2 regions of the Desertibacillus haloalkaliphilus genome follow, and region 2 is predicted to be linked to the other one. Evidence: predicted binding sites of a transcription regulator. Region 2 holds the regulator's gene; the other holds the start of a gene.
The links. The regulator Rex, encoded in region 2, represses fermentation and respiration genes when NADH is low (regulators of the CRP and FNR family bind a similar motif). The targets are predictions, from matches to a motif close to TTGTGAAATATTTCACAA.

Region 1: hcp (hydroxylamine reductase) is a predicted target of Rex. The motif match lies at 7,943-7,960, and genes of this name have one in related genera.

The regions. Positions count from the first base shown of each region.
Region 1 is NZ_JAHPIV010000011.1:163,865-183,241, forward strand. It holds gene KH400_RS13820 (2-hydroxyacid dehydrogenase) at 1-484, shown strand, start outside; gene xylB (xylulokinase) at 567-2,060, shown strand; gene KH400_RS13830 (DUF3221 domain-containing protein) at 2,469-3,473, shown strand; gene KH400_RS13835 (cation efflux transmembrane domain-containing protein) at 3,679-4,329, opposite strand; gene KH400_RS24135 (hypothetical protein) at 4,504-5,217, opposite strand; gene KH400_RS13845 (SIMPL domain-containing protein) at 5,461-6,204, shown strand; gene KH400_RS25320 (hypothetical protein) at 6,333-6,458, shown strand; gene KH400_RS26415 (nuclease-related domain-containing protein) at 7,093-7,386, opposite strand; gene hcp (hydroxylamine reductase) at 8,057-9,712, shown strand; gene KH400_RS13860 (DUF421 domain-containing protein) at 9,975-10,661, shown strand; gene KH400_RS13865 (hypothetical protein) at 10,811-11,104, shown strand; gene KH400_RS13870 (spore coat protein) at 11,168-11,734, opposite strand; gene KH400_RS13875 (hypothetical protein) at 12,119-12,307, shown strand; gene KH400_RS13880 (PAS domain-containing sensor histidine kinase) at 12,358-13,806, opposite strand; gene KH400_RS13885 (S-layer homology domain-containing protein) at 13,977-14,756, opposite strand; gene KH400_RS13890 (PAS domain S-box protein) at 14,949-17,042, shown strand; gene KH400_RS13895 (DUF1292 domain-containing protein) at 17,193-17,462, opposite strand; gene KH400_RS13900 (hemerythrin domain-containing protein) at 17,623-18,162, opposite strand; gene KH400_RS13905 (alpha/beta-type small acid-soluble spore protein) at 18,413-18,613, opposite strand.
Region 2 is NZ_JAHPIV010000018.1:56,870-71,128, forward strand. It holds gene groL (chaperonin GroEL) at 1-213, opposite strand, end outside; gene groES (co-chaperone GroES) at 265-549, opposite strand; gene KH400_RS18235 (CPBP family intramembrane glutamic endopeptidase) at 911-1,627, shown strand; gene KH400_RS18240 (YdiK family protein) at 1,624-1,824, shown strand; gene tatC (twin-arginine translocase subunit TatC) at 1,922-2,704, opposite strand; gene tatAY (sec-independent protein translocase protein TatAY) at 2,722-2,901, opposite strand; gene KH400_RS18255 (redox-sensing transcriptional repressor Rex) at 2,930-3,565, opposite strand; gene moaC (cyclic pyranopterin monophosphate synthase MoaC) at 3,626-4,111, opposite strand; gene KH400_RS18265 (ABC-F family ATP-binding cassette domain-containing protein) at 4,335-6,266, shown strand; gene KH400_RS18270 (hypothetical protein) at 6,319-8,472, opposite strand; gene tsaD (tRNA (adenosine(37)-N6)-threonylcarbamoyltransferase complex transferase subunit TsaD) at 8,900-9,919, opposite strand; gene rimI (ribosomal protein S18-alanine N-acetyltransferase) at 9,900-10,367, opposite strand; gene tsaB (tRNA (adenosine(37)-N6)-threonylcarbamoyltransferase complex dimerization subunit type 1 TsaB) at 10,370-11,074, opposite strand; gene tsaE (tRNA (adenosine(37)-N6)-threonylcarbamoyltransferase complex ATPase subunit type 1 TsaE) at 11,055-11,528, opposite strand; gene thiL (thiamine-phosphate kinase) at 11,549-12,535, opposite strand; tRNA gene KH400_RS18300 (tRNA-Asp) at 12,694-12,769, opposite strand; tRNA gene KH400_RS18305 (tRNA-Met) at 12,798-12,874, opposite strand; gene KH400_RS18310 (group-specific protein) at 13,054-13,287, shown strand; gene KH400_RS18315 (H-type small acid-soluble spore protein) at 13,386-13,565, opposite strand; rRNA gene rrf (5S ribosomal RNA) at 13,690-13,805, opposite strand; tRNA gene KH400_RS18325 (tRNA-Ile) at 13,880-13,956, opposite strand; tRNA gene KH400_RS18330 (tRNA-Gly) at 13,985-14,058, opposite strand; tRNA gene KH400_RS18335 (tRNA-Pro) at 14,061-14,137, opposite strand.

The DNA.
Region 1 (19,377 bases), on a different contig from region 2:
ATTGGGCTTTGACATGGATGTGTTGTATTATAATCGCAGTCGACGGCGTGAGGTAGAAGAGACATTAGGCATCCATTACACTGATTTACCGACACTGTTGGCACAATCCGATTTCATATTGGTGATGGTCCCACTGACGAATGAAACCTATCATCTCATCGGAGAAAAGCATTTTGAGTTAATGAAACGATCGGCGATTTTTATTAATTGTTCAAGAGGAAAAACCGTTGATGAGCAAGCTTTAGTCAAAGCTTTACAGCAAGAAAAAATTAAAGGGGCGGGACTTGATGTTTATGACGTTGAACCAATCGATGTGAGTCACCCATTATTGCAGATGCCAAATGTCGTGACCTTACCGCATATTGGTTCAGCAACTAAAAAAACCCGAGATGATATGGCTTTGAAAGGGGCAGAAAATTTGGTTGCTGCTGTAACAGGGAACATACCTGAGAACATTGTGCCAGAATTAAAGCATCTTATATGAAAAAAACACAGTGTATAGAGCTCAACATCATAAGTAAAGCCAAGACCAAGCTGTCTGTAAAACATGTGAGGGGAGATAGTGGATGGACTTTGTATTAGGAGTAGACCTTGGAACGAGTGCAGTTAAAGTATTATTAGTGAATCGCAATGGGGAGGTTTGTGATGAAGTATCAAAAAGCTATCCCCTTATTCAAGAGCAAGCAGGCTATAGTGAGCAAGACCCTGAACAGTGGGTTGAGAAAACAATTGAAGCGATAAAGCAGATAACAGAAAAGATAGATGATGCTACTTCAATAAAAGGAATGAGCTTCTCTGGGCAAATGCATGGCCTCGTTTTGTTAGATAAAGACAGAAACCTTTTACGTCACTCCATTTTATGGAATGATACAAGGACCACAACAGAATGTCGTGAAATAGAAGAACGTGTAGGCAAAGAAAAGTTGCATTCTTTAACAAAAAACCCAACATTAGAAGGATTTACATTACCGAAAATTTTGTGGGTAAAAAAGCATGAGCCAGAAACGTATGAAAAAGCCGATATCTTTATGTTACCCAAAGATTATCTTCGCTACCGTTTGACCGGGAAAGTACATACAGAATATTCGGATGCAGCAGGTACTCTCTTATTGGATGTGGCGAAAAAGGTCTGGAGTGAAGAAGTATGTCATAAGGCTGAACTCCCAGTAGACTTATGCCCGCCACTCGTTGCGTCTCATGAAAAAGTTGGGCAATTATTACCAGAAATCGCTCAACGTACTGGTTTGAGAGAAGATGTACCCGTTTTTGCCGGTGGAGCGGATAATGCATGTGGGGCAATCGGTGCAGGTATTTTACAAGACGGTAAAACATTATGCAGTATTGGTACTTCAGGTGTTGTACTCTCCTATGAAAAAGACGATGATCGAGATTATTCTGGGAACGTACACTATTTTAATCACGGTGATGAATCTGCTTTTTATATTATGGGAGTCACTCTTGCAGCGGGATACAGTTTAAGTTGGTTCAAAGAGACATTTGCCCCTAACCAAGATTTCGAAAGCTTTGTAAAAGGAATTGAGGTAAGTCCAGTAGGAGCGAAAGGCTTATTGTTTACTCCTTATCTTGTGGGAGAAAGAACGCCATATGCAGATGCAAACATCCGTAGTAGTTTTATTGGAGCCCATGATGGACATCAGTTAAATGATTTCTGTCGAGCAATTATTGAAGGAATCACATTCTCTTTAAATGAATCGATTGAAATTTTACGAGAAAGTGGTAAAGAAATCCAATCTATTGTTTCAATCGGAGGTGGTGCAAAGAGTAAAGAGTGGCTGCAGATTCAAGCAGATATCTTTAATGCCAAAGTAATAAAGTTAACAAGTGAACAAGGACCCGGATTAGGTGCAGCGATGCTTGCTGCTTTTGGAATTGGTTGGTTTTCTTCTTTGCAAGAGTGTGCAAATCAGTTTGTTAAAGTAAAGGAAGAATATCATCCTGAACCTGAACGAGTGGTGACTTACCAGGAACTTTTCCAACTTTATCGAAAAGTGTACGGACAAACAAGAGAGCTCAATGAAGCGCTTGCGAAATTTAGATAACGAATTGAACCAACAGATGGTGAGTTTTTCAACACACCAACACCTGTTAACATATTGAAAAGAATTGGTACACATACACACCAAGTGTATAATTGAGACACCTTAATCTGTACCTTTAATTGTAACCTTACCTATGATTGCTTCATCAGAGGTAAGGTTATTTAGTGTACATGAGAAAAAAATGCAACCTTTTCTATACTAAATTCGTCTTATTAGTAGAGGGGGATCTTATGTTAGGAAAGACAGCGAGATTATTATTTGTAACAACAGTGCTGTTAACCGAATGTATAGTCTATCTAATAAGGAGGCGTTTATCACAACTTGTTCTAAAGGTCAGACGCATTAGTTGGTCATCGTATTGTTCAAGAAAAGTTGTAATAAGTAATAAATAAATTAGGGGGAAAAGTTATGAAAATGGTATTTAGTTATTTGTTAATTTTATTCATTAGCCTATCACTAGTAGGTTGCGGTTGGACTGACCAGGACAATAATGGCGATCAAGGTGACTTTTCTACTGACAAAAAGCCTAAAAGCGAAGTGCAAGAAGGGGACTTTGTTTTGCTGTTAGAATCTAATAAGTCTGTTTACCAACCGCACGAGCAAGAAGGGATCTTTGCGCAATTGAAATATGTTGGTAATGAGGATGAGATCAAGATTTCACATGGTGCGTCGCCGTTTTCATTTGAAGTGACCGAGCATACACGTAAAGTCACGATTCATCCTGCTCAAACACTGCCATTATTACATACAACGCTACAAAACGATGTATGGTATGAAGTAGCTTTTGCGAAATCAGGAGAGCATAGCGATGATGATTTTATTCAGGATTATTTTAACCGCGATGGCTTTCCTGAAGGTGAATATACAATAGAAGTCACCGCGTCCTTTACGACCAATGATGGGGAGGAAAATGAAGAAAGTCATCTGCTTTCAACATCGATTGATATTGTTGTGACAGGTGAGGATGCAGGCCAAGATAATGAAGAGATTGCGAACCCAGATATCGTCGGTTACGTGACGAACAAACGGGAGAATCACATACTCGTTGTAAGTATTGAAGCTCAGGATTTTAGTGAGACTGGTGGGGCGGATGAATTTTATGATGCCTCTTGGGTGTCAACGACTCATGTAGATGAGGAAGTTGACATTGGTGAACGTGTAGAAGTTTGGTTTGATGGTGGAGTGAATGAGTCCTATCCAACACAAGCAGCCGCAAAACAGATCAACATACTAGAAAGTAATCAACCTAAAGGTGCAGAGATGACGGAACAAGAAGCCATTGCCCAAGTGATCGCTCAACTAGACGATGCCGATGAACATACGGCGATTATCGTGAAGAAAGTAAGCTTCAATCCCGAAACATTGCTGTGGGAGATTGAAGTAAATGATGAAGTGATCCAAATAGAGGGGTAAGTTTTATTGCTTAAAAAGATGAAGATGACCTAGGGGTTATAAATAAACCTCTAGGTCATCTTTTTCACTTCTACAGTCGAACAATGACTTGAAAAACAACATAATCATGTCGCTGCTCTTCACCCCTCAAAATAATGAACGATAGAGTCTTCGATTTGATTTTGTACTTCAATCGAAGCGATCATCTCCTTTGAATTTCTTTAGATCAATTGACCGGGTGCCATTTCATTTGCTTTAACGCTCGGGTGATTTCGACAACCGGAATTTTGAGGAAGTACCCCGCTGCCACTAGAACCATGAGCGGGTCGATATATGGGATCACGCTCGTATATGACGTAAATGAAAGTGCGACGGCGATAAAAAAGCCCACGAGTACCGCAGCACTTAAGAGCGTGTCCATTCTCCACTGATTCGCCTCGGCCCCAATCAGTCCTGAGTTCTTCTTATGCTTTTTTAAAAAGATATACATCCCCCAACAACCAACGGTCGAAATCAGGGAATAGAGAAGAGCATAACTCACGTTTGTTTCCCTACCACCTGATAAAAGCGCTTCAAAAGCTGAGTAGATAGCTGTTACACATAAGAGTAAAATCGCTACATACTTAATAATAATCACAACCGGTTCGAGCATGTCCTTCCGATATGGAAACCTGCTTTTATCTCCTTTTTCAATCACTTGTGCTGCAAGTAACGATAACAGTGACAAAATCACACTAATAAACGAGTATAAGCCATCAAATAAGACCATTTGCGATTGTATCAATAATCCTAAAATAATACCTAATATTGCAAACAATAACCCGCCAAATACAGACATTTGTAACCATTTCTTTTCCAATGCATAAGATCTATGCACACTAAACACCTCATTTAGGCTTTGTGTTATATTATAAACGTTCATACCCGATTTTTAAAATAAGGAAAGCCTTTTCTACTATGTAAACGATAATGACGGTTATCGATGATACGACCAGAAGTATCGCTCTACAAAAGGGAGGCACTGATACTTCCAGTAACCTCCCCGAATTGATTAATGTTGGTATGATTGATTGTTCATTTGAGATTGACCTTGTTGGCCTTGTTGAGACTGACCTTGCATTTGTGTTTGCTGCTGTTGTTGCTGTAATTGTTGTTGAGATTGGCTAATTTGTTGTGAAATTTGGTTTAATGTGTTAAACGATTGAAGTGATTGTTCAACACTGCTTAACATTTGTGTTGCTTGGTGGATTGATTGCTGCAGCTGTTGGAATGTTTTTTGCTGTTGCTGCTGTGCTTGCGAGCTAAATTGCTGTAATTGTTGCATCAACTCACTCGATTGTTGTTGTGTTTGGCCTGAAGGCATAGTCATTGAACCTGTTTGTTGATTGTTTGATTGAAGTTGATTGAGTGCACTTGAGATCGAATTTATTTGGTTGCGTAGTGGGTTTAATTCTTCACCGATCTCTTCATCAACTTTTTGAGCAGCAACGCGTTCCATTTTCGCTTCTTCAGCTTCCTCCTCTAGGATGCTCTTTGTGTCCTCTTCCATTGCGAACTCCTCAGCTGCTTCAGCACTTTCTTCAAAGATGCTTCTAGTGTCTTTTTCCATAGCGAATTCCTCCCTAAATTGTTGGTTTGGTCCTTCTCGACGTTTTGTTACATACGCTGGCGCAGGTTCAGGTCGATCTGCATAACGATAAATCACCACACCTGCTGTCGCTAGTACCAAAACGAGCAAGAAGAAAAACATTCCTGTAATGGTCATGCACCCCCAGTGTGGCTGCCTCATTTGAATCATCTTTAACGAGGCAACGCGCTTATTGTAGGCGATTTAAAAACTTTCTATGTAAAATTAAATGTGTTCGATAAATAGTAATTTTAACAAGTAAAAAATGTTCGATTCTTTTGTTCGAAAATTAATAATCGTTTTTAAGATTTTACTGTAACCTTTTTAGATTGGTTAGCGTCATATAAGTGAAAATACATATAGTGAAAGGGGAACGAACGTATGATAAAGAAAACGATCCAAGTGAGTGGAGTAGTTGCTGCAGTCGTCAGTTTCGTTATCATGATTCAACTAGTGATCACACCAGGTGCAGAGCATAAGGGGATGTCAACGGCTCTAGCCAATGCCGAGGAAGGGACGCTAGTTGTTACGGGTGTCGGTGAAATTAGTGTTGAGCCTGATATCGCTTTTCTTCATTTAGGCGCACAAGCTGTTTCATCATCGGCTGATGAGGCACAAACAGAAGTGAGCAAACGAATCAGTGCGGTTCGTCAAGTGCTAAACGATTATGGCGTTGAAGACGATGCGATCGAAACGGCTCGTTTTCATGTGTATCCAGAATCACGACCTGATCAGGACGAGGAGAGATATCGAGCCGAACATATTCTTGAAATCGAATATAAGGAACTTGAGCGTATTGGCGAACTGCTCGATGATGTCACTGCCGCTGGAGCGAACCGAATTGAACAAACTCGATTTGGTTTGCAAAATCCAGAAGAAGCAGAGCATGAAGCTCTAAAACTTGCGATCGAGAAAGCAAAAGCACGAGCTGATATAATGGCTGAAACTGCCGGTCGCTCAAGGGGTGAGGTGCTACAAATCGCAGACCAGGCCGCACGTGTCACCCTACCTGTCCAAGCCGAGTTACGTCAGGAAATGGCTCAGGATGCAGCAATGTCTACTGTGATCGAACCAGGTGAGGTGCAAGTAAGACAACAGGTGGATGTGATTTATCGATTACAGTAAGGGGTTTGGATAAGGAGAGAAAATAAAAATAACGATTGAGAGACGTAATCGCTGTAGGACGAGGCGGTTTCGTCTTTTTTGTTGTTTATGAGGTGCAGGTAAGGGGGCAGGATAGGGGGGAAGTGAAGATGAGGACAAAACGCTGCTGGATTGAGGGGGAGATGTCCTTCATAAGTCGGATGAAGGACAAAAGGCTGCTGAATCGAGGGGGAAATGTCCTTCAGGAGCCCGATGAAGGACAAAAGGCTGGCTGAATCGAGGGGGAAATGTCTTTGATAAGCCGGGTGATGGTTACCGTAAAAGGGGCTCATAATAAAATTAGTCATTAATAAACGACTTTTATTTATAATATGACCATTGATGGACCCCGACTATCGTAAAGTTTTTGTCTAGAATTCTTTTTATTCTCTTTTTGGAATTTATAACCCTGCACCAGTCATGGATGATATTTGTCGTGATTTTATGATTTGGGAAAAGAACGTTAAATTCATTCACATTTCGCATAACAGCAGTTGGGATGACTTCTTCGTAACCATATTCCTGACAAATACATTCTCTACCCTCGATCGTAATTGAAAGCGAGTCGCATTGAACGCAAGTGATCCCTTTTTTCAGTTGGTCATAATTATAAGAGGGTATTTGTGTAAATGGAGAGTCTTTTATATGCCGTGAATGTAATTGTCCAGCCAAAATCCTGTGTTTTTCATTTAACTTTGAAGGTATCATACTTAGCTTTTTTACGTAGCGATTAACTTGAGTTGGGAAAATAAATGGCTTATTGAGAGGTGTTTGGTATAACGTGAATTCGGGATTAATATAAACGACAGAAGCATAAATCGGCATAGTGATTTTAAGAGACTGGAGTAACTGTCGAAGAAGAGATGCGCTTCAATTTAATTGGTTAAGAGGATTAGTAATTTCAGAGTCGGGAGTCTTGTATAACCTCTCTGATTCATAATAATAATCACCTTCAAAATTTTTTACTTCAAAGATATAAATTGATTCTTGAAAAATTAGAAGTGAGTCAATTTGAAACATGGTGTTATTTTGTTTTAGGAGCAGATCATTTAATATAAAACATTCACTCTGAATCTTTTCTGTTAATGAATCAAATATTATTTCCCCTTCATATCCCTTTTTTAGATTGAAAAAGTGTTGCTTATCTTTTTTAGACAAATCCATGCGATTGTTTAATGATTTCAGGATAAGTAACTCGGTAGACTCATTACGAGATTTATATGGGCATAGTCAACATCCTCTCCTAATTTTTGATCATCCAAAACTATTATACATAATATCGTTATCGATTACGGTGAACCTTGTCACAAATCGAGAGAGAAATGTCTTTCATGAGCTTGATGAAAGACAAAATGCTGCTGAACCGAGGGGCAAATGTCCTTCATGAACAGGATGAAAGACAATTCGCTACTCGGTCGAGGTGAAACTGTCTTTCATAAGCCGGATGAAGGACAAAAGGGTGCTGAATCGAGGGGGGAAGTGTCCTTCATAAGCTGGATGAAGGACAAATGACTGCTGGATCGGGGGCGGAAATGTCCTTCATAAGCCGGATGAAGGACAAATCGCTGCTGGATCGGGGGCGGAAATGTCCTTCATAAGCCGGATGAAGGACAAATCGCTGCTGGATCGGGGCGGAAATGTCCTTCATTTCAGGTAACCCAATACCGCTCCTAAGCTCTGTAACAAATCCGTCAAGATTTTTCGCTATAAACCCCTCTCGTTGTAACAAATGTCACAACGCATTTTTTTGATCCTTGTTATTCTATGTATAGCGAAAAAACATTATAGGTAACATTCACTTATAAATTAACGTTGGAGGGGTTTAATCATGAGTATGTTTTGTTTTCAATGTCAAGAAACAGCGCAAGGAACAGGTTGTACAATTGCCGGGGTATGTGGTAAGAAAGACGACTTAGCTAATATGCAAGATCTATTAATTTATACAAGTAAAGGCGTTTCAATTGTCAACAACGTTGCGCGTGAACTTGGTTTAAATAAAAAAGAAACAGATGATTTTATCGTTCGTGCACTTTTCATGACGATCACAAATGCCAACTGGGATAAACAAGCGTTTTATGACACCGTACGAACAGGCATAGCATTACGTGAAGAGATCAAATCTGTAATCGAAGCAGCAGGTCATAACGTAGAAAACACAAGTGACTTTGTAACATGGTCAGCCGTAACGAACAATGACCTTGAAATCAAATCAGCAAGCCAAGAAGTAAGTATCCTTGCAACTAAAGATGAAGATATTCGTTCTTTACGCGAGCTTGTTGTCTATGGTGTCAAAGGAATGGCGGCTTATTTAGAGCATGCGAACAACTTAGACTATGATAATGATGAACTTCACGCGTATATGCAAAAAGCTCTTGCTGAAGTTACAAATGATGAATTAACAATGGAAGACCTTGTTAATTTAGCAATGGAATGCGGTAAATATGGTGTAGAAGCAATGGAACTATTAGATAAGGCCAATACAACAACATATGGTAGCCCAGAAATCACTAAAGTAAACATCGGTGTACGTAACAACCCTGGTATTTTAATCAGTGGTCATGACCTAAAAGATATGGAAGACCTTCTAAAACAAACTGAAGGTACTGGTGTAGATGTCTACACGCACAGTGAGATGCTACCTGCTAACTACTACCCAGCATTCAAAAAGTATGATCACTTTGTCGGAAACTACGGAAATGCATGGTGGGAGCAAACACGTGAATTTGATAGCTTTAACGGCCCAATCTTAATGACAACAAACTGTATAGTGCCACCGAAGTCTTCATACAAGAATCGCATGTACACTACTGGTGCAACAGCAGTAGAAGGTGTTATTCATATCGATAAGAACGAAGATGGCACAAAAGACTTCTCAGCTATTATTGAGCATGCAAAAACTTGTGAACCGCCAACAGAAATTGAAAATGGTGAAATCGTAGGTGGTTTCGCTCACGAGCAAGTATCTCAACTAGCTGGTGATGTTGTTGAAGCGGTTAAGAGTGGTGCGATTAAACGATTCTTCGTGATGGCAGGTTGTGATGGCCGTCATAAGAGTCGTGAATACTACAAAAACTTCGCTGAAGAATTACCAAGTGACACAGTGATTTTAACAGCAGGCTGTGCGAAATATCGTTATAACAAACTTGATTTAGGTGATATTAACGGGATTCCACGTGTGCTTGATGCAGGTCAATGTAATGACTCGTACTCATTAATCATGACAGCCTTAAAGCTTAAAGATGCATTTGGATTAGAGAGTGTTAATGACTTACCATTATCATATAACATTGCATGGTATGAACAAAAAGCCGTTATTGTCTTCTTATCACTATTATACCTTGATGTGCAAAACATCCATGTAGGCCCAACTTTACCTGCTTTCTTATCAGATAATGTTAAGAACTTCTTAATTGAGAAATTTAACATTGGAGGCATTACAAACACTGAAGATGACATCAACATGTTCATGAACGGCGAGGTTACAGCTTAATAATTATAACGAGCAGAATCGATTGTGATTCTGCTCTTTTTTTATGAATGATGTGAGGACCCCTAGAGTGCGCCAGCAGAGAGCAAAGATAAAAAATAGGCTTCCTCGCGCTTCCTAAGGTTGATATTTCGGGATCGATCACTGAGGGGGGAAGAAATAGATTCGAGGAGTGCCTATTCATTAAATCCATGCGATTGGGAACCATAAAGGTATAACCCTAGTATTGAAGCTGAACGGACGAGAGAAGGAGTGACCGGATGGTATGACAATTTCTGAAATCTTCATACGGACAACAGTCGCTTTTATTGTTCTTTATATTTTATGCCGAACCCTAAATAAAAAGCTGATTTCACAAATGACATTTTTTGATTTTGTTGCGGGGATCACGATTGGTTCAATTGCAGCAAGTCTTTTGCTTATGCAAGATTTGCCGTTATGGATAGGAGTTATTGGCCTCATTCTTTTTTCCTTTTTTACTTTCTTTACGAATATTGTAGCGATAAAAAGTTTAACAGGACGAAAGGTATTAGAAGATGAGCCGACATATTTGATTAAAAACGGACAAGTCTTAGAAGAAGGTTTGAAAAAGACTAGGATGACGATGGATAGTTTATTGACCAACTTAAGGAAAAAAGATGTTTTTTACGTAGATCAAGTGGAAAGTGCGTTGTTAGAAACAGATGGTACTGTTTCCGTCCTAAAAAAACCACCTTATTTAGAAGCGATGCAAAAAGACGTTCAACATGTGCAGGCAAGTAGGGGAAATGCGCAAGCTTTTATCGTTGATGGGCGAATTTTGGAAAAAAGCCTTGAATTACTCGGTAAGGACCGCGATTGGGTGGATCAAGTGTTACAAGAGCAAAAGATTGTTCGTCTTGAAGATGTGTTTTTTGCTCAGGTTGATCAACTCGGTAATATTTATATAGACACACGGAAGGATATGACATAATTAACGACGGTTTATCAAGGACTGTTTCTCAAAAGCTTAATCACACACTTTTGAGAGCAGTCCTTTAATGTTTTTTTGGCTGCCAATCTTTACTGCTTGGCGAATGAGAAATTATATATTAAAATAACCTTTTAGGGAGAGTGAGTAAAATGGAGAATCAATCATTTGAAGTCCTACGACAACAGTCTCAACTTAATGAAGCAACTTTGCAAGTAAGAGATATATGGTACCAGTTAGCTGAAGGGTTTTACTCAATTACGACTGATTACCGAACGTATAGTTCGTTAATTGAGCAATTACAAAGTAAGTTTCCAAATGGATGGCAGTTACAAATTGATGAAAAGGAAACAATTAAGGCGACATTTGTGTTCACAAATGGAGAAGGTACTTTAACGGTAGAGAAACAAAGTAGTGGTAAAGAATCAATCCTTGTTACGTCATAGATATATATAACAATGAACGAGCCAACGGAGGGCAGAATGATGTCCTTCGTTGGCTCGTTTTATTTAGCTGAAGTTCATTCCTTGTGGTACCGGGGTATAAGAACTGATCATTGATGATGTTGCCTGTTCTTGCATTGTCGGGACAGGGTAATACCCTTTTTGGTTCATATATTGCCAAACTTCATACGCTTGCTCTGAGCAGTTTACAGCACTTTGTTGCATCATCCGCCGAATTTCTGGATCGGCACATTCAAGAGCAGCTACCATCTTCATAGAAGCAGATGCTTTATGATTCGTTAAGATCCCCGTAGCAATATCCTTATCATCCAATTGAGTTGGTGACATATTTGGTGATTCTGATTGCGGTGCTTGCTGCGTGCCATAAATAGGAGCTTGTGAGAGTTGTGAACGGTATGGTTTAGGTGTACTCATCCCGCGATTGTTCACTGCTTGGACAATTGTGTTGTATTCTTGAGTCATAAATTGTAATTGTTTATCCATAAGGTTTTGTAATTGAGGATCACTTACATGAGTGCGATAAAGTTTAAAGAGGTTAAGGCCATTTACAGCACTAGTTAAAACTTCATGGATTTCCATTGTTTCGTGTGCACCTAGCTGTTTGTTCATCATAATGAATTCCTCCCTTGAAGTAATGAAAGTAAAGTACAAATTCATTATTTGCAAGTTCAAAATAATTATTTGCTGATGTTTTAAAATGTGCTGATTAAGTTAGAAGGCAAACTAGCTTTACGATTATTTGCCGTATGGATAACTCCTTTTATAAACCTTTATATAAAAACCATTCATAATTGGAACGTAAAATAAACATCCTATCCATGATAGGTGAGAATGATTATGGTTGCTAATGACTCTACAAAGCGCGAACAAACAATGTCTACCTCTCAAACTTACAATTTTTGTAATTTTATCAGCCGTTTGGATGAAGAAATGTTATACTAGACATGCATCAAAAGTCATTTTTTTACAATCATTTATAAAGAGAGGGGAAGCATTGTGCGTGAAATTCAAGTGAACATGATCACATGTATCGATGAAAGTTGTGGCTTTATATTTTTCGTGAAAGATAAGCATTATTTGGATATTCAATCAGCAACATGTCCTGTATGTCAAGCAAAGGTTGAGCAAGTGGGGCAAATTCGAGCGACCGTTGAAAAGGTCGAAGGCGAGCTCTGTGATGATTGACACTCAAAAAGGAACGAATGACAAAGACTGTCCGCTAGTGGTATGAAACCTTAGTGGACAGCCCCTTCCTCAATATGAGAAAGCCGTTGTTCAAAAGGCAGTACAATATCTACTGTTGTACCTTTACCTTCTTTGCTTGAAAAATTTATTTTCCCTTGATGATTTTCTACAATTTTACAACTCACCATTAATCCAAGACCAGTTCCTTTCTCTTTTGTGGAATAAAAAGGCTCTCCTAGTCGTTTTAACCGGTCTTTTGGCATGCCTGGTCCATGGTCGCTAATACGAATGATGATGTTATCGTCATTAATTTGATCTAAATGGACGTATACAGCCCCTTTTCGAGGACTCGCTTCTAAAGCATTTTGAATAATATTAATAAACACCTGTTTTAACTGATTTTCGTCACAGTCAATCTCAGGTAGGTGGCCAAGGGATGTCACGATTTCAATATCTTTCATCAACGCCTGAGAATCAAGTAAAGTGATCACTTTCGTTAGGATCGTTTTGACGTCATGTTTTTGAAATTTAACCTGGTCATTTGGCTTGGCTAACGATAGAAACTCGTAAATAACGCCTTCTGTACGTTCCAGCTCTGTGAGCATAATATCTAGATGTTCTTGTTTAAATTCTTGGTTTGATTTTGCTAATTGGATAAACCCTTTAATTGATGTAAGTGGATTACGTATCTCATGTGCAACACCTGCGGCAAGCTGACCAACGACGGAAAGTTTTTCAGACTTTCTTAACCATTCTTCCATCATTTTTTGCTCGGTAATGTCCCGGATAACTGTTTGAATCGCTCGTTCACCATTATATGTAATTCTTGCAGCTGTTGTAATAGCCGATAATGACTTCCCGTCGTAGCGAATGATTGAATGCCTAAGTTTCTTAGATGTGGTTTGGTTGAGTAGAGCGACTGTTTCTTCACGGATCAAATCCCGTTCTTCGTCAGGTATAAAGGAAAAAGAAGGAGTGCCAATAATCTCATCTTTATTCTTTGCACCTAAAAGCTTTATGCCTACTCGATTTACATAAACAATCCTTCCATTGAGGTGAACAAAAATGGCTTCTGGAGATAGTTCAACTAATCGGCGGTAGCGGTCTTCACTTTCCATCAATTGTTGCTGTATCATTACTTTTTCCGTAATATCCTGTAATTGACCAATAATAAACGTTGGTCTATTGTCATGGTCACGGATTAATGTAAAACTTACTAACCCCCATAAAGGATGTCCTTTTTTATGAAGATAACATTTTTCTAGTTGAATGCTTTCAATTTCACCGCTAGTTAATTGTTGTAATTTTCTTGACGTGATTTCTACTTCATTTGGATGTGAAAGCAAAGCTGTTGTTTCACCAAGGATCTCATCCTTACTGTACCCAAGAAAGTTACATAAGCTTTGATTAACCTCGATAAATCGACCTTTTAAGTCCAAGATTGACATGGCGGCTGGTGATTGGTTACATATCGTTTTGTAAAAATTTGATGAGCTCATTGAATCCCACCTTGTCTTCATTGTTTCCCTAAGTATCGCTTAAATAGTAAAAATCCGCCACTCATTCGACAAAGTAAATGAATATTCGACATAAAAATGTCGTGCGATTTAAAATTATATTCAAAACGAAAAAAGGAAAGGACGATGCCTTTCCTTTTTTAAAGGGATTATTATGTTGTTTCTTCAGGCGTAGTGGTTTCATCATCTGGATCAGTAGTCTCGTCCTCAGGATCTGTTGTTTCTTCCTCAGGATCTGTTGTTTCTTCCTCAGGGTCGGTAGTCTCATCCTCAGGATCTGTTGTTTCTTCCTCAGGGTCGGTAGTCTCATCCTCAGGGTCGGTAGTCTCATCCTCAGGCTCTGTTGTTTCTTCCTCAGGGTCATCTTCCTCTTGGGTTGGGTCATCCTCAGGAATAAAGAGGTAGCCTTCTTCAGCTAGTTCACCAATGATTTTTACAACTTCTCCACGTGTGATTGGCTTTTTAGGCTGGAAAGTTCCATCTTCATAGCCTTCAATTACTCCAGTTTCTGATAGCCATTCAACATAAGGTGTATACCAAATATCTTCTTCAACGTCTCCAAAGTGACCTTTGAATTCACGACCTCTCACATTCGCATTTCCACGACCAGGATTTTGCAAGGCTGCCATATCTCTATTTTGTGCTTGTGCCTGTGCTCTTGGTTGTTGTTGCGTTGCCGTCTGATTTGTTTGTTGACGTTGAGTCGTCATTTGATTAGTTGCACCGCGGTTACGCTGTGTTGCGACATTGTTAGGCGTTACGGTTTGATCAACTCTTGGGTTTGGTGATGGAGTTTGGAAATTTTGGTTTTGTGCGGCTGTCATGTTACGATCAGCATTTTGCACATTTTGTGCTCCAGGATCACCTCCACACCCGACAAGACTTCCTGCAAAGATTGTAGCTGCTGATAACTGCAGTAAATGTTTCTTCATTGCTATCTCCTCCTTTCGCGATTATTGTGTGAAGATGAAGGAAGATTACACTTAGAAAAATGAGTCAATTTCATCAAGATTTTTTTCAATAAAAGGAACAGTCATGGGGAAGATAATTAAATATGATAAGGATGAACGGACCTTACAAGTTACTAACATTGATGTGTAATTTCCATATGAAAGGTGATCGGTTTGAAATCATTTTTTGAGAAGGTTTATTCGGAGGATCTTGAACGATTAACAACTATTTTTAAAAACATTTTCAACCACATATCAGAAATTATGTTTTTGATGGAAGTAAAAGGTGATACTTTTCGTTATGTTTTTGCCAATAAAGCTGCATTAAAAGCATTGAAGATCTCAGAAACGGAGCTCATCGGTAAAGCGTTTGAAGAAGTCTTACCTAATGATGAAGCAATGAAATTGAAGGACATATACACGATGGTCGTTCAGCAAAAAGAAGATCTCAGCTATGAAGATCAGCTCTTTAACGAAGGTCAAAATAAGGTGTCTTATTACGAAACAATGCTTAATCCGATCATTGATAAAGATGGAACCTGTTCATATGTGCTTGCGATAACAAGAGATATAACGGAACGAACAATTCGAGAACAAGAATTAAAGGAAGCGAAGGAAAAGTTAGAAGAGAGTGAACAACGGTTTAAGTCATTAGTTGAACAAAATAAAGATGCTGTATATAGCTGTAATTTGAATCGCGAGTTTACAAGTGCTAATGATGCCGTGTATGAAGTTACTGGCTACCTCCAAGAGGAGTTAATAGGAACGTCTTATGAAATGATTTTAAAGAAAAAAGATATCGAGCGAATTAATGACCATTTTGATAAAGCAATTGCTGGAGAGTCACAAGAGTATGAGTTAGAAATCACACATAAACAGGGTTTCAATGTTTACCTTGATATAAAAAATATACCGATGGTCGTTGACGGGAAAGTCGTTGGAGTATTTGGGATTGCCAAAGACATTACAAAAGAAAAACATCGTGAAAAAGAATTAATTGATACAAAAGAAAAACTGCAAGCCTTATTCAATCATACGGAAGAAGGTATTGATATTATTGACGAAGAGGGGAATGTGATCGGTGTCAATCCGGCATACGAAAAAATGTTTGGCTATAAGGAAGAAGAAATCGTTGGCAAACCTGTGTTTTTATTGTCAGAGGATAAAAGCTATGCAAAGGAATTGCTTGAGAAGGTGAAAAGAGGAGAGCTTGTCAAAGGAGAAGAGGTTAAAAGCCGTACTAAAGATGGTTCAATTATTTATGTGAACCTAACATTATCACCGATACATAATGAGCATGGCGAAGTCGAAATGATTTCAAGCTTATGCCGAGACATTACCCAACAAAAACAGGCGGAAAAGACGTTAAAAGAAAGTGAAGAGCGCTATCGACTCATTGCCGAAAATACGGATGATATGATCAAGGTTATCGACCCTAATGGGGTTGTTCAATACGCCTCACCTTCACATGGACGAATGCTTGGGTATGAACCTGATCATTTTGTTGGAAAGTCTTATTTATACACCATTCATCCAGATGATCTTGCGGTTGTCGAAGCGAAAGTAAAGCTTGCAAAGAAAAAGACAGACGAGCCAACATTGGTGGAATTTCGTCGTCTTCACAAAAATAGCGAAGTGACCTGGATAGAAGCGGTTATGACACCTGTATTTGACGAAAAGGACGAACTCGAGAAGCTTATCATCGTTTCAAGAGACATTTCTGAGCGTAAAAAACAAGCAGAGTTACTTGAATATTTAGCGTTTCATGATCCTTTGACTGGATTAGTGAACAGACGGATGTTTACTGAAGTCATTCAGCAGCAGTTGGCACTCATTCAACGAAATGACCAATCGCTAGCCGTCATGTATATGGATATCGATAAATTCAAAGGTATTAACGACACCCTTGGTCATGAGATTGGTGATGAATTACTTAAACAATTCTCCAATCGATTGAAAGAAAACGTAAGGGAAAGTGATGTGCTGTGTCGAGTTGGTGGAGATGAATTTTTAATATTAATTAATAATGTATTAAGTAAAAAGGAAGTTTGTGTGATTGCTGAGCGAATCCATCAATCACTGCAAACACCGTATAAGATCAGAGGCGAAACGATCAAAGCAACATCAAGTATCGGCATAGCGATGTATCCAAGTGCCGGAGAAAGTTATAAAGACTTAATCAGACACGCAGATGAAGCTTTGTACAAAGCAAAAATAACACGGAATAATTATCAATTTTACAAAAAAGAGGGGTCGGGACAAAACTAGTTAAAATATTGGTAATAGCTTCACTCGCCAAAAGCCCGTTGTGAGAAACCCACTCACAACGGGCTTTAAAAAGATGGTGGCGGTTACGCTCATTGCGGGACAAAAGGTAAAAGGGAAGCCAACCTATTGTCCCAGCCTTTTTAGTGGTTATTAATGAAGATCTGTTTCGTCAGCTGGATTTGCTTCAACAGCAACTTCATAAGCATTTAAAATTGATTTTTTTTCAACGTCATCGGTTACACCAATTAAATATTGACCATCTTCATCATCTTCAACTCGCATCAGAACCGTTTCATCATCAGCGGACAGGAGAGCATAAGATTGTTCCTTCATATCGAATAAGGCTTCAACATTATATTCTTTTTCATTCCCCTGTTCATCCTCAATTGTTATTTGGTCACGTATTTCATGATGTTCCATAGGAGCACCTCACCTCATTAATGGATTCAATGATACTTTACCCATAAAAGAAGTGACCTATTTCATCTTCATTGATGGAGAGTAAAGGAAGAAATGGAAATGGATCTTTATTGGGACGACAACGGTATGCACAACGTTTAAATCTTTCACTACGCACTAATTAGAATAAAGCTAACAACGAATCTTTCTCTTCTTGAGATAATGCTTTTTCAGCCATAGGGAACAAAATTTGTTCTTCTTTCGCAAAATGATTAACCAATGTTGTATACGCGACATGGAGGTGATTAATAAGTGTCATCGCTATTTCTTTAGTTACATGTTCTGTTTCATTGACTAGCTCAATAAACGCCCGAATATTTTCTTTAGCTAAATCATGTTCATATTCCATGACAGCAATTGGTCCACCTTCATAACCGATATGCTTAGCGAGCATTGGAAATAGTGTGTCTTCTTCTCGAGCCGAATGTGGATCTAGGTCTTTAACAAAGCTGATAACGGTTTGATAAAGCTCATGAATCGGTTCATTCCAGTTCTCAATCGTATTATCGTTAGAGATCGCCTTTGCCTGATTGTAAAAACCATCCATTTGTTGTCGTAACGGACCATGTTCTTTCTTTAATTGTTTTAACGCTTCACAGTAGTCCTCCTCTGATATATGGTTCAGATCTGAATGATGGTGACAAGCATGTGATAAATCCATTATATCTACCTCCTCAAGAGATTAAGGTTGTTTTTCTTTTGATTATCTTTAGTTTAAGTTAAGTTTAGAGTTGTTTCTGTAACAACCGTCACAGTTCGTGAGAATCCTTATCCGCAGGCGGTGCGAATAAACGCCCATCGCTGGTTTATCCCCTTTGCTAGCGCACTCCGCCCCTGTACCACACCAAAAAGGCTGTTGAGTATATACTCAACAGCCTGTAAAAAGACACGTGGTCTGCATGTTTCCTTCATTAGATGTTTCGAACATCTCCCATTTGTTGTTCAGCCATTTGAACAAGGCGTTTTGTAATTTCACCGCCTACCGAACCGTTTGAACGAGAGGTTGCATCTGCGCCAAGGTTTACACCAAATTCTTGCGCAACTTCTTCTTTCATTTGATCAATGAATTGTTCTGCTTGTGGAGCTACTAAATTGTTGCTGTTATTTGCCATGATGAAACAACTCCTTTTCAAATGATTAATGATTTGAACCTCTTTATTAAGTTGTAGTCCTATCATTTCACGTCCTACTTGTGATCATGCAAATGAGTGAAGAAAAATTGTTGGTAATTCTAGGAACTGCCAAAAAATAACAGGTAGGTCAATACAGGAAGAGTAATGGCTTCGCACATTACATAAAGGGCACTGAAAAAGTGAATTTCACACTTTTTCAGTGCCCTCGTAATTCTATCCTTTCTTTTTCGAAAAAACATGTTGAATATTCGAAAAACTGGTAAAATATAAACAATAGAGTGCGACAGGAAATTGGCATGAAGTGGTAATAAGTAGTGCTGAGTTGTCGCGAACGTTGATTTAATAGGCTATAACCCTATTAGACCTCGAAAGGACAATATGACTCAGATATCCGAGGTATACGGATAATCACACCCAAAACGGCTCATCCAGCAATGGGTGTGTTCGGTTGCATGAGGGAATGCCTAATTATCCCCTGAAGTCTTGATATCGGGATATAGGGATAGCGTGGTAGTGATATGAAAGGAATTAATCCCGCCATTGCGGACCAATTCAATTCCTTAAATATCCGTGGTTAACGAAAAGTGAATTCTTTTAAGCGTCGTTATTATAGCTCTAAATCGGGAAAAAAGACTGATACCCGAAACAGCAGAAAAGTGTTCTTCTATTGACACTATGCTATATCCAATGCTGTCGGCGTATAGAGAGGATCTAACCCATGCGTATCTACACATGCTAAACTT
Region 2 (14,259 bases):
CTGTGCACCCATGTTTTCAAATGCATCTTCTAGTTCAATTTCCTTAGCAATCGTTACACCATCATTAGTAATTAATGGAGATCCAAATTTTTTATCTAAAACAACGTTACGCCCTTTTGGTCCTAAAGTTACTTTTACAGCATCCGCTAATGCATCCACACCGCGAAGCATTGAACGACGAGCGTCTTCGCTAAATTTAATGTCTTTTGCCATTTTCTCTACCTCCTAGGAAATTTATATGTAGGTTCAAAACCCAACGTCAGATTAGCCGATAATTGCTAAAACGTCACTTTCACGAAGGATTAAATATTCTTTCCCATCATATTTTACTTCTGTTCCCGCATATTTTGAGAAGATCACAGCATCGCCTTCGCTTAGTTCTAGGGCAACACGCTCACCATTATCAGTTACACGTCCAGTACCAACTGCAACAACTTTACCTTCTTGAGGTTTTTCTTTTGCAGAATCAGGAAGAACGATCCCACTAGCTGTTTTTTCTTCTGTTTCTACTTGTTCAATTACAATACGATCACCTAATGGCTTTAACAAGGAAAACACCCTCCTTCAAAATTGTTTGCACAATGCCGGTCCCTCACATACCAAGACACGGAAAAGTGCTCCTTTAGTTTTGCTTATTAGCACTCAAGTTGTTCGAGTGCTAACACAATTATTATAATAATCATTTCATTCTCGTTTTTCAAGCGTTTTGAAAAATTTTCTTTGATTTTTTTCACTTCAATAAGATAACCAAGTAACTATCCATTTAAACCATAATGAATGCAACTATACATCACCTATGATAGTTTAGACAAATGACACGCAATTCCTCTCCCTTTGTCCTAAATCTATGATAAAATACTAAATTGAATCATAGAATAAATTCGAATACGTCGATAAAGGGGATTTGATTTTGCCTAGAAGATATTGGTTCATACTGCTTACGTATATCCTCGTTCAACTATCAGCAATCGTTGGTGCCCCACTTCTACTATTACTTGACGTTCCTAGAGAACAAATACCAGGAGTTTGGAGCCTAATAAGTTTTACCATTGGTCTTATTATCGTTGTCTTCTTACTTCGACCTGAGATTACAAATCGCCATCTAGACCGAAATCGCTCATCACGCAGTCAAGCGATCCTTTGGTCGATTCTGGGGATCTTTATGGCCTTTGCAGCCCAATATGCCGCTGCAGTCATCGAGATGATCTTATTTGGAATCGAACCAGGTTCTGAAAACACGGAGGTTATTGTCGAATTTGCAAAAGTCACGCCGATGTTTATCATCGTTATCGCCGTGATCGGTCCGATATTAGAAGAGATTGTATTCCGGATGGTTATTTTCGGAGCCCTCTACAAACGTTTTAACTTTTGGATTGCTGTCTTAGGAAGCTCAATTTTATTTGCAGTTGTGCATATGGATTTCACACATTTGTTAGTCTATACTGCAATGGGCTTTGTTTTTGCTTATCTCTATGTCAAAACAAAACGAATTATCGTACCAATCATTGCACATGTTGCTATCAACTCATTTGTGGTACTCGTCCAAGTCGTTTTTGGTGAACGACTCGCAGAGCTACAAGATCAATTAGAACAAATTCAGTCATTTATCGGAGGATTTTTTGTATGAGGACTTCCCCTACATTTATGGGTGTGATTTACTTTTTAATCGGGATCATGTTTATGTATTTAGCGATCCAGAATGTTAGTACGGCTGGTTGGAACTTCTGGACGTTCCTTTTCATCGGGGTCGCGACCATTGATATCGTTATCGGCATTCGCTTCTTCCGTTTAAAAAAACAAATGGAAAGTGAGCGCAAAGAATAATCATTGAAGAAAGGAAGCGAGTTGACACCAACTTCCTACCTTCACTTATAAACCAAAAAGAAAAAGCCGCGCTTAGCACGGCTTTTTTCTAATGCTATTATTGATGATTTTGTTTCTCTTGCTCTGCTTGTTCTTCCATTTCCTTCTGATACTCCCGCTCCGCTTTTAGCACTTTCCGATATGTTAAACGTGAAACCCAAATGCTGAATTCATATAAGAATAATAACGGAACAGTGACCATTAAGTGCGATACAACCTCAGGTGGTGTAATAAAACCTGCAATCACTAATAAAATGAAATAAGCAAACTTTCGAATTCTACTTAATAAATCAGGCGTGATCAGGCCCAACCTCGTTAAAAACATCATAACGACGGGTAATTGAAACAAGAATCCAAACGGAATGGTGATTTGGAAAAGAAAAGAAAAGTACTCATTAATCCCATACTGTTCCGTAATGCCGAGTTGCTCTGCTAATCTCGCCATAAAATCAACGATAAATGGAAAAAGAATAAAATAACTAAACGAGATTCCTGTTAAAAATAGAAGGAACGCGATTGGGATATAAGACAATGTTATTTTTTGTTCTTTTTCATGAAGACCCGGACTGATAAACGCCCAAATCTGATACAAAATAACAGGAAAAGCGAGTAAAATGGCACTAAAAAATGCAAATGTCACATAGACTTTTAACGGATCTGTCAAGCGAAAGGCATTCATTGGAAGATCTTGAGCTGTTGGTGCACTTTGCAAATACGTGATCATAGGCTTGGCAAGAAAGAATCCAACGATCATCGCAATCATAAAAAATGCGATCACGATCATAATCCGTTTTCTTAGCTCTCCTATATGATCATAAAGCGACATTTCTCTGTTTTCCATCTGAATACCATTCCTAACTATTGTTTATCATTTTTCTTTTTATCGTCATCATCATCTGCTAATCCCTTTGTTGCATTCTTAAATTCACGTAATGTGTTCCCAGCTGCTTTCCCTAATTCAGGTAACTTCTTTGGTCCAAAGATAAGTAATGCAACTAGTGCGATTAACAATAAACTTCCTGGTCCGAGGCTTGGCATGTTTTCACCTCCTATTAAAATTCATCCCTTATAATGGATAGTGCTTAAGAAAATAAATAAGTGCCTGTAGTTCAATCGACAAATCAATATGATGAACACGAATATGGTCAGGCACAGTTAGTCTCGCTGGTGTGAAATTTAAAATCCCTTTTATTCCGACATCACTAAGGCGATCAGCAATTTTCTGCGCCGATGCCGCTGGCACAGTTAGAATTGCCGCTGAAACCTCAGGATCAATTATTTTTTCAAGGTCATTTAAATTATAAATCTTCACGCCACCAATTTCTAATCCAACTTTTTCTTCATCGACATCAAATGCCATGACAATTTTCGTGTTATTATTTTTCGAAAAGTTATAATTTAAAAATGCTGTCCCTAAATTTCCAACCCCTATTAAGATAACCTTCGTCGTTTCATCTTGGTCGAGGGTTTTTCGAAAGAACGATAGCAAATAGTTAACATTATAACCATAGCCTTTTTTCCCTAACGCACCAAAATATGAAAAATCTCGACGTATAGTAGCGGAATCAACCTTTACAGCCTCGCTTAACTCCGATGACGAGACTCGCTGCTTTCCAGAGGCCTTTAAGTTTTCTAAAAATCGATAATATAACGGTAACCGTTTTGCCGTTGCTTGAGGTATTTTTGCTTGATCGATATCCATAAATAGCCTCCAACATAACCTTCAATTTCATACCTTTATTTAAATATCAATGACCCACTATTACTCTTCTCGTTTAAAATCACCGCTTTTACCGCCTGTTTTCTCTACTAAATAAGTCGGACCAATAACCATCCCTTTATCGACAGCCTTACACATATCATAGACCGTTAGCGCTGTCGCTGATGCAGCCGTTAAAGCTTCCATTTCTACCCCGGTTGTCCCTTTCGTTTTGACCTCAACTTGGATCGCTAGAGACCATGCAGACTCTTTTTCGTGCCAAGAGAAAGAAATATCAACTCCTGTTAATGAAAGCGGATGACACATGGGGATAATGTCTGCTGTCTTTTTTGCTGCCATTACGCCAGCCACTTGAGCGACACTAAGTACATCTCCCTTGCCAATGGAACCTTCTTGAATTTTATTATAAATGGTCTGATTAACCTCGATACTCGTTTGAGCAATCGCAGTTCGAGCTGTTGTTTGTTTATCCGAGATATCAACCATCTTCGCTCGACCTTGATCGTTAAAATGGGTAAAAGATGACATGTACACACACTCCTCCCTAGTCTTTATTGTACACTATTTTCTTTTCTATGTATTCGTTTTACAAAACCTGTTCGTGAAAAATTTTTGAACAGTGCAGCAACACCTACGAATATAGTCGCTACAAGCGTTCAAGAAGTTGTTGATTATCCTATTATACGATACACTATTTGTAGATCAAGTGGTCACAAATATGAATCGACCGCTAAAGTTAGGAAGGATTGAAATGATTCTATTACAATGTGTAAACCTTTCAAAATTATTTGGGTCTGACCCAATTTTAGCAAATATTAAGTTAGAAATTAAATCAAAAGAACGAACCGCACTCGTCGGAAGAAACGGTTCTGGTAAGTCAACATTATTGAAAATCATTGCCGGGCAAATGAGCTACGATTCCGGTGAGATGATTATGCCAAAAGACATGAAGCTCGGCTATCTTGCTCAAGACACTGGGTTAGAATCGGAGTTATCGATTTGGGACGAGATGATGACGGTTTTTGAACCGCTTAAACGAATGGAAGTCAAATTACGAAAGTTAGAAGAACAGATGGCTGATTCAGATACACTCGCCAACCAAACCAACTATCAGAAATTAATGACAGAATATGATCAATTACAAATTGAGTTCAAGGATAAAGGCGGGTATCAGTATGAGGCTGATATCCGCGGTATATTATCAGGGTTAAAATTTGGATCTTTTGATTATTCGACAAAGATTTCTACATTAAGTGGTGGCCAAAAAACAAGACTCGCGCTCGGAAAGTTATTGTTAATGAAGCCCGATCTACTCATTTTAGACGAGCCAACCAACCACCTAGATATAGAAACACTAACATGGCTCGAGCAATATTTAGCGAATTATGACGGTGCTATTTTGATCGTCTCCCATGATCGCTATTTTCTCGACAAAATTGTCACAAACGTATATGAACTCGCCCGTACAGAAATCACCAAGTACCACGGTAACTATAGTGATTATCTCGAGGAGAAAGAAAAGCGTTACGAATTAGAAATGAAGCAATACGAAAAACAAAAAGAAGAAGTAGCCAAGCTCGAAGAATTTGTCCAAAAAAACATTGCAAGAGCCTCAACGACAAAACGAGCACAAAGTCGACGTAAGAAGTTAGAGAAAATGTCTGTGATGGATCGACCTTCAGGCGACCAAAAATCAGCGTCATTCTCATTTGATATTGAACGTCAAAGCGGAAATGACGTTCTGAAAATCAATGACCTTTCTGTCGGCTACGACAAACAAAAACCGTTATTTTCTAATCTTACGATGAGTATTAATCGTGGCGAAAGCGTCGCTCTAATTGGTCCTAATGGTATTGGCAAATCAACATTGCTTAAGGCAATCACAAAGGAAGTCGCTAAGCTAGACGGTACAATTACTTATGGAAGCAATGTCACGATTGGTTATTATGACCAGGAACAGACAAAGCTTGACTCTAATAAACAAGTTTTACACGAACTGTGGGACGAATACCCACTCACACCAGAGAAAGAGATTCGAACCGTTCTTGGAAACTTCTTATTCAGTGGTGATGATGTCTTAAAAATTGTTTCCGATCTAAGCGGAGGAGAAAAAGCGCGTCTAGCCCTCGCCAAGCTTATGATGAAAAAAGCTAATTTCTTAATTTTTGATGAACCGACAAACCACCTAGACCTTGATAGCAAAGAAGTGCTAGAAGCTGCCTTAATTGACTACCCAGGAACACTCCTATTTGTCTCACATGACCGTTATTTCTTAAACCGCTTGGCAACCCATATTGTGGAGTTAACAGAGGATGGGCTAACTGACTATATCGGTGATTATGATTATTATTTGGTGAAAAAAGACGAACAAAGGCAACGTGAAGAATTACACGCCAAAGAAGTCGAAAAGCAAACAGCTCCTTCAACAAAAAGCGATAAAATAAACTTCCAGCTTGATAAAGAAGCAAAAAAGCGCGAAAGACAACGAATTCGTCGAATCGAAGAGATTGAGAAAACAATTGAACAGTTAGAGGAAGAAGTCGCAGAACACGAAGAGACGTTGTGTGAACCGGAGATTTTTCAAGATCATGAGCGTTTACAGGAACTGCAACAAGCAATTGATGAGAAGAAGGCAGAATTAGATAAGCTCATGGATGAATGGGAGACTTTACAAGAGGAGTAAAGAAACAATCTCATATTAAAAGCCCCTCATCTAAAAGGTAAATCGTTACCTTCTAGGTGCGGGGCCTTTTTTCTCTGTCTAAAAGCCAATAATAACTTGCTGACACAATCACAAACATGGATGTCGCCGCTGCGACAACCCCAGAATCATTTAAAGCGAGCAAGGCAACAGACGCAACGATCCCCGCTTGAATGATATCTTTTTGAGGACGTTCAGTGAACATTCGCTTTTGCCGCCAAAGCAAAAGACCAATGAGTAAATAGCTACACACAAATAACTGTGTCCAATTTGAGAACTTAAAGATCTTCCAATTCATCGCAAGCTTTCTCTCCATGACTTCAATGATATAACGAATATCACCATTTAAAAGTCTCTCAAATGCGTAGCCGATATGAGTCTGGTCCCCTTTGGATTGGAAGCCATATAAAACGAACAGTAGCACCATTAATATCACTACCCCGTATAAAATCATGCGCTTCCAATGAACCCGCAAACCAAGTAAACGAAAGAATAGATACCCAAAAGCAATTCCAGTCGCTAACGTTGCTCCTGCATTTGTTCCCAAGTAGGGGGCTCCGAGAATATAAAGCTGCACCAAACAAACCACTGTAACAATCGATAACGTCAGCCACTTTTTCGCCATATACACAAACGGCATAACAACTAGTAAACCTGCAACGATATAAATTCCTGCATACTCATTGCCCATTCCATAATAACGAGCACCTATGATTGGATCATATCCTAAATATGACCGCTGAATCAGACTCGAACCAAGGACCTGATCAACAGAGATCATAAAAAATAAAAGTGTTCCTACCACTGCGAACGGATGCTTTAAATAGCGAACACAAGCATAACCAATCGCTACCGAAGTGAAAGATAACAACCAAAAGTAAAAGCCAGGGTCAATCCTTTTTAATAAATGGGGTGTCACTAAAAACCATAATGGTGAACTAACCCCTGCCACTAGCAGTACTTTCGCAGCAAACTTCCACGTTTCATTCTCTCGTTTTCTCCACAAAACTACACTAATGCCAATGAGTAAGATGACCAAGAGCGTAATATAACTAGATAAAACGACACCACGCGTCTGGAAAATCGTAAAAATCCATGCGACATGATCCAAGACTTCACTGGCTGTGTATAACTCTGTGTCGACTCGTTTCACCGGTTGTCCTAGCATCACCTGCGGGTGCTCAATCGCAAAGAAATCAAGTATCGTTGGAGCGATATCCATATTACTCACAACATGATCCTGACGTGTCGTTTGCGAACGAATAACCCACTGCGATTTCTGCGCATCACTTTTCCACAACCAAAGCGGAGCCAACCTCTCTCTTGCATTATAGGCGTCTTGATTCATCATCGGTGATAACATCATCACTTGACGTGAGCCCTCACCATCGATAAGCTCTTTCAACAGTGACTCAAGCGCTAACAAGTTCTGCTCGTATTGCTGTTGATAATGTTCTTTGGTCATCACTAATTTTTCGGCAAATAAACGCTCAAGATCGCCCCATTCAATCACCAGGAAGCTACGCGAGGCTTTACTCTCTACTTGATTAACCTCATTAATAATTGCACCAACATCCATCTCAACCCCACTTGGAGCCTCGATACTTTCTTTTACGCCTACGGTTAGATCTCCCTGTGATTCTCCGATTTTATCTAATGTAAATAATGATCCATACCTACGCTTTTCATCACTTGTATCACTATGACCAATCACAAACCGATCAACATTTTCACGTTTTAACAGCTCTCCTAGTAAGCCAATCTCAGCTTGATATGTCGTTTCTTGATTCTTTTCCACAAGCTTGTGGAAAAAAGGGTGTACGATAGAGGACCTTGGCCAATCACCCGTCCACTGTACATACCGCTCTTCCACCGGTCGCTGTTGAAAATGTTCACCTTGTTCATATGCATTCCACCCTTTTACGCCCAAGCCACGAATGCCACTACTCAATGAAACCGCGCTATTTAAATAGGAATAATCACCATCAGGGCGGATATTCACACCTGCTACCCCGCCGTGATGCCATAACTCCGTTGCTTCTCCACTTGTTAACAGCCATTCAATTTCTTGAAACGATAACCCAGGAACTAAAACTAAAATTAAACTTTCATTTGTGGATTGTGCATAATTTTTTTCCAAAGGTAAACAGATAAAGATAACCATGATCAGAAAATAGATCTTTTTCAACAAATTGCTCTCCTTTATTCGACGAATTTATTTAAAATTTTCTGACATATCCACAATATCCACATAGTTACTAACAGGCTGTGTACTTATTTATTAAGACTCCTACTATTTATCCCCACTATCCACTAAGTTATCCACATTTTATTTATAAACAGTAAAAAGTCCGTTGTTTTAGTCTTTCAACAGAAATATCCACAGTCTTAACAACTTGTTAGTAACTTTTTTCCACATAAGTCTTATCTTAATAAAAATAAAAAAATCTCTTCTCCATCTTTTACGATAGAAAAGAGATTTAAACCCAATACTTAACATGCGTGTCCAAAACAGAAGACAAAAAGAACCGATCGGCTAAAGTCGCAGAGGCAGTACAAGAACAAGCCTTCGAAGAATTTCGATAGTTATCTTACCGGACTTGTTGAACCTCCTCTTAACGTTCTAAATCTAATCCTGGGTTCCCATTTAACCTAAAATCAGCGTAATTCCCTTTTGCTAATTCAATGCTCGCTGCGGCTGCGATCATTGCGGCATTATCCGTACAGAGCGATAGCGGAGGGATGATCAAGTCTACATCATTATCGGCAAACGTTTTTTCTAGCTGTTCACGTAAACCTTTATTTGCAGCTACCCCTCCAGCTACAAGCAGTTGTTTAGCCTGATATTCTTCAACTGCTCGTTTTGTCTTTCCAACAAGTACATCAATAACACTTGCTTGAAAACTCGCAGCAAGATCTTCTGGTTTGATCTGCTCTCCGCGCTGACGAGCATTATGTAGCGTATTAATAACCGCTGATTTTAATCCACTAAAACTAAAATCAAATGAATCTGGCTCTAACCAAGCACGAGGCAAATCGAGTGTCGGCTCTCCTTTATGAGCAAGTCTGTCAATCTGCGGTCCACCAGGGTATGGCAAATCGAGTGTACGCGCGACTTTGTCATACGCTTCACCGACTGCGTCATCTCTCGTTTCACCAATCACTTCGTATGATCCATGGCCTTCCATATAAACTAATTCCGTATGGCCACCAGACACAACCAAGGAAACGAGTGGAAACTGAAGTTCTCGCACGAGTCGGTTGGCATAAATGTGCCCAGCAATATGATGGACACCAATTAAGGGAAGGTCATGCGCAAAAGCGATTGCCTTAGCTGCACTGACACCGATAAGCAATGCCCCAACTAATCCAGGTCCTTCTGTCACTGCTATCGCAGCTAAATCTGTAAACGACACTTCCGCTTCATCCATCGCCGTTTCAATAATTGCCGTCATTTGCTCGACGTGATGGCGTGATGCTACTTCAGGCACGACCCCACCAAATCGTTTATGACTTTCAATTTGTGAAGAAACGACATTTGCTATAATTTCTGTTCCATTTTTGACAACCGCTACCGCTGTTTCATCACAGCTCGTTTCGATTGCTAGTATTAGTTCATCCTGCTTCGTTTCCATTTAACATCACCCACATTATTAACGCATCTTCTAAATTGTCTGTGTAATACTTTTTGCGAATCCCACCCGATTGAAACCCTAATTTTTCATATAATTGCTTAGCAATTTCATTAGAGACACGAACTTCTAACGTCATTTTTTTTGCTCCAAATGTTTTCGCTAAATCTAATGCATGAATAAGTAGTATTTCACCGAATTTTTTTCCCCGATAGTTTGAGTGAATGGCAATATTGGTAATATGAGCTTCATCAATAACGACCCAGACACCACAATAACCAACAACCTTACCATCAACTTCAACGACTAAATAGTGCGCAAATTGATTGTTCGTTAGTTCATTCTGAAACGCTTCCCTACTCCAAGGTACGGGAAAGGCGTCTTGTTCAACAACTATAACGTCTTCAATATCTTCGACAGACATAAGTCGAATCGTACACTTCTCCTCCATCGTTAGTCAACCTTACCTTGTTGAGATTCAAGCCATTTTGCCTCTGCTTCTGCTAGACGGAGATATTCTGGTACAAATTCATGGACATTGTCTATCGCATCACGGCTAATCCCTATCAAAGCTAATTCGCTTGGACGCGGGTTATGCTGACTACCTGAAGCAAACACTGCTTTTGTCTGTAATTGCTCTTCAATTAACTGCTGGTGTAGAGGAAGATCATTGCCAATAAACAAGACTTCATCCTTTTGCTGCTTGAGCATCTCAAGCCAGTCGGTTAATTGAATAATACGGTCATTTTCAATATTCTCTACTTGACCTTGATTCGATTTGTAGAGCCCAGTATAAACTTGTCCACGTCGAGCATCAAATAATGGTGAGATCACACCATTAAAATATCGTCCATTTTGGGCAAGGACCTCTAAGCTAGAAACACCGACTAACGGTATGTTTAAGGACCAAGCCATTGTCTTTGCCGTTGTTACACCGATCCGCACGCCTGTGTATGAACCAGGGCCATTTGCAACAATAATCCGATCTAATTCTTTCGGTTGCATATTTACTTCCTTCATCAAATCGGAGATCGCAGGCATTAACCGAATCGAATGGTTCTTTTTTAAATTCGTAATCACCTCTCCTAATATACGATCATCCTCTGTAACCGCCACACCCATGACTAAATTAGATGTATCAATTGTCAGTGCTTTCATTTTTTTGTAACTCCTTACACAACGTAATATAACGGTCCCCATACGGTATAAAAGTTAGCTGGCGTTGTTGCTCACCGCGGTGATGGATTTCAATGGCCAATCGGTTCTCTGGCAATTGCTCCTCAATCAAACTTGCCCATTCAACCACCGTAACACCTTCGCCATGGAAATATTCCTCAAAGCCAAGATCCTCGTCACTACCTTCTAACCGGTAAACATCCATATGATATAACGGTAACCGCCCCTTGTACTCTTTTATAATTGTAAACGTCGGGCTGTTAACTACCCTTTTAATACCTAACCCTTTGGCAAGGCCCTTTGTAAAGCTCGTTTTCCCTGCACCTAGGTCTCCTTCTAATGTTAGCACATCGCCCGGAGCTAATAAGCCTGCGAGCCTTTCTGCAAGTGTAAGTGTTTCTTCCGGAGAATTGGTTTCAATCGTTAGTTTTTCCATTTAAATCTCACCTTACTATTTTATCGATTAAAATGATTATACCCGCTTTTTTCTAAAGGAATGATATTGTCGGCTACTTTTATGTATGCTTTGGATTCACCATCATAAACTTCACCAATTCGTGAAACAGTGATTCCAGCTTGCCCGAACTTTTGTGTTAATTGAGGCCAATCAGATTTCGCTACAGTACCAATTAACTGAAAGTCCTCGCCACCAAACAGCCCATATGTATCGATCTGCTTTTGGCTATATATATGTAGTTGCGATGCAAATGGGATCTTCTCACGATCAATTACTATTTTAACATGACTAGCTTCAGCAATCTCATTAACTTCACTTGCAATTCCATCACTAATATCATTTAGCGAAAGCCGTAAACCACTCTCAGCTAAAACCCGTCCCGCTTTCACCTGAGGTAACGGCCTTTGATGAGCATCAACTAATTTTTGTTCATTTTCAGTAAATAAGTGTGTATGTCCAAATTGTAATAACAATTCAAGCCCAGCTGCTGATGCACCGACATCCCCTGTGACAAAAGCGATATCACCTGGTTTCGCATTTTCTCGCAATAAGTGTCGACCTTTTTCAACTCGTCCAAGCACAGTAACCGATATGACAAGGCGGTCACTTGTTGAAACCGTATCACCACCGATTACATCCATCTTATATGTTGACGCTAACGCTGTCATCCCCTGATAGATCTCATATACTTCCTCATCCTTCCACGTTGGCGGAATCGCGATTGAAACAACATAATATGTAGGGATCCCCCCCATCGCAGCAACATCACTAACATTTGCTGCTAATGCTTTATATCCAATATTCCATGGTGGCATTGTTTTACGGTTAAAATGTACGTCTTCAACCATTGTATCAACACATACGATTTCTTCATAATCACTACTCCCACGAAAAAGAGCGGCATCGTCACCAATTCCTTTCACTAATGACGACTGATTCGTTTGCTTAGGTGTAATATTCTTTATAAATTGAAATTCGTCCTCCATATAAACAACACCTTTACGTCTAAAATGAATGATGTAGATGTGTAAAAAAACCTTAGGATATCACGATCCTAAGGACGATTAACTGTAACAGTTTACCCTATTTTCAAAAAACTTATTTACACATAAAAAAAGCGAAACATCTATGTTTCGTTACTAAATGGCGGACCCGACCGGATTTGAACCGGCGATCTCCTGCGTGACAGGCAGGCATGTTAACCCCTACACCACGGGTCCCTATACAGTTACTAACTGATTAAGTAGTTGGTTGCGGGGGGAGGATTTGAACCTCCGACCTCCGGGTTATGAGCCCGACGAGCTACCAGACTGCTCTACCCCGCGATAATGTGAAAAGTTATTTACTGTTTATCATCACATTTATTAATATACCATATAAACAAATCGGTTGCAAGGTTTCTCAAAAATTCACCAACATTTTTTCTTTCTCTTAATGAATCACAAGATTGCGTTTTACTTCTAAACCATGTTTTATTATCATAGAACAAAAGGAGTTGATATAAATGGGCAAATGTAACATTGACCACAGTCTAGAAGACGTTAAAAAGAAACTTGATGAACAATCAAGCTTTTTACCAGCAGATATCAAGAAAGAATTTACTACTTATCTTGAGCAAGAACGAACACAAGAACAACTAAATGAAGCGTTCCATTTGTTAAAAAAGTATGACTTAGCTGAGGAAAAAGAACGCAACGATCGTAATGAAAAGATGGCTACTCTTTTTAGCCAAGCTTAACCCTCTTCTAATGAAGGCATCACTTAGGCGACCTTTCAATGGGTCGCCTTGCAGAAATAACACTTCTTTTCGAGTGGGAAAGAATAGTTCCTAAAGTATTATTCCTCCTCAAGCTCCTCAAGCGGCAATACCATGACCTCGTCGCTATTTTCCTCAGAAAATGCACTAACAGAACCTTCTGACTCATTAACATTTTTTAACCAAACAGGGACGCCATGGTAAGTGACTGTAATTTCTTTTGGAGAAGAAATAATTTGCTTTGCTCGATTTGGTTCCATGGGTAAAGGCTCCTTTTTATCCAAGATTTATTTCAATGGTAGTATTTGCTCTTACAGGGTTTTTATACAAAACATATAAATTAAAAACAAAAAAAGCACACTCCGATTGGAATGTACTTTAACAGTTTGGCAACGTCCTACTCTCACAGGGGTAAACCCCCAATTACCATCGGCGCAAAAGAGCTTAACGGTCGTGTTCGGCATGGGAACGAGTGTGACCTCTTTGCTATCGTCACCAAACCAATAAAATAAACACCCTCTACAAACTAGTATAATAGTAAGCAGATAGAGATGTTTTTAATCAGTTTGAATTATGGTGGGCCTAAGTGGACTCGAACCACCGACCTCACGCTTATCAGGCGTGCGCTCTAACCAGCTGAGCTATAGGCCCATATTATTAATAAATAATTTTATAAGTTTGGAGCGGGTGATGAGAATCGAACTCACGACCAGAGCTTGGAAGGCTCTTGTTTTACCACTAAACTACACCCGCAATGGTCGGGAAGACAGGATTTGAACCTGCGACCCCTTGGTCCCAAACCAAGTGCTCTGCCAAGCTGAGCTACTTCCCGTTTCTAAAGTATATAAACTGCGAATCTCTTCGTCAGTTGCACTCAATCAAATCCTCATGTACCCTTGTACAATCCGGTTTTCTTTCGTTTACTTCCTCGATCTTCTTGTTTCTCTACTTTAG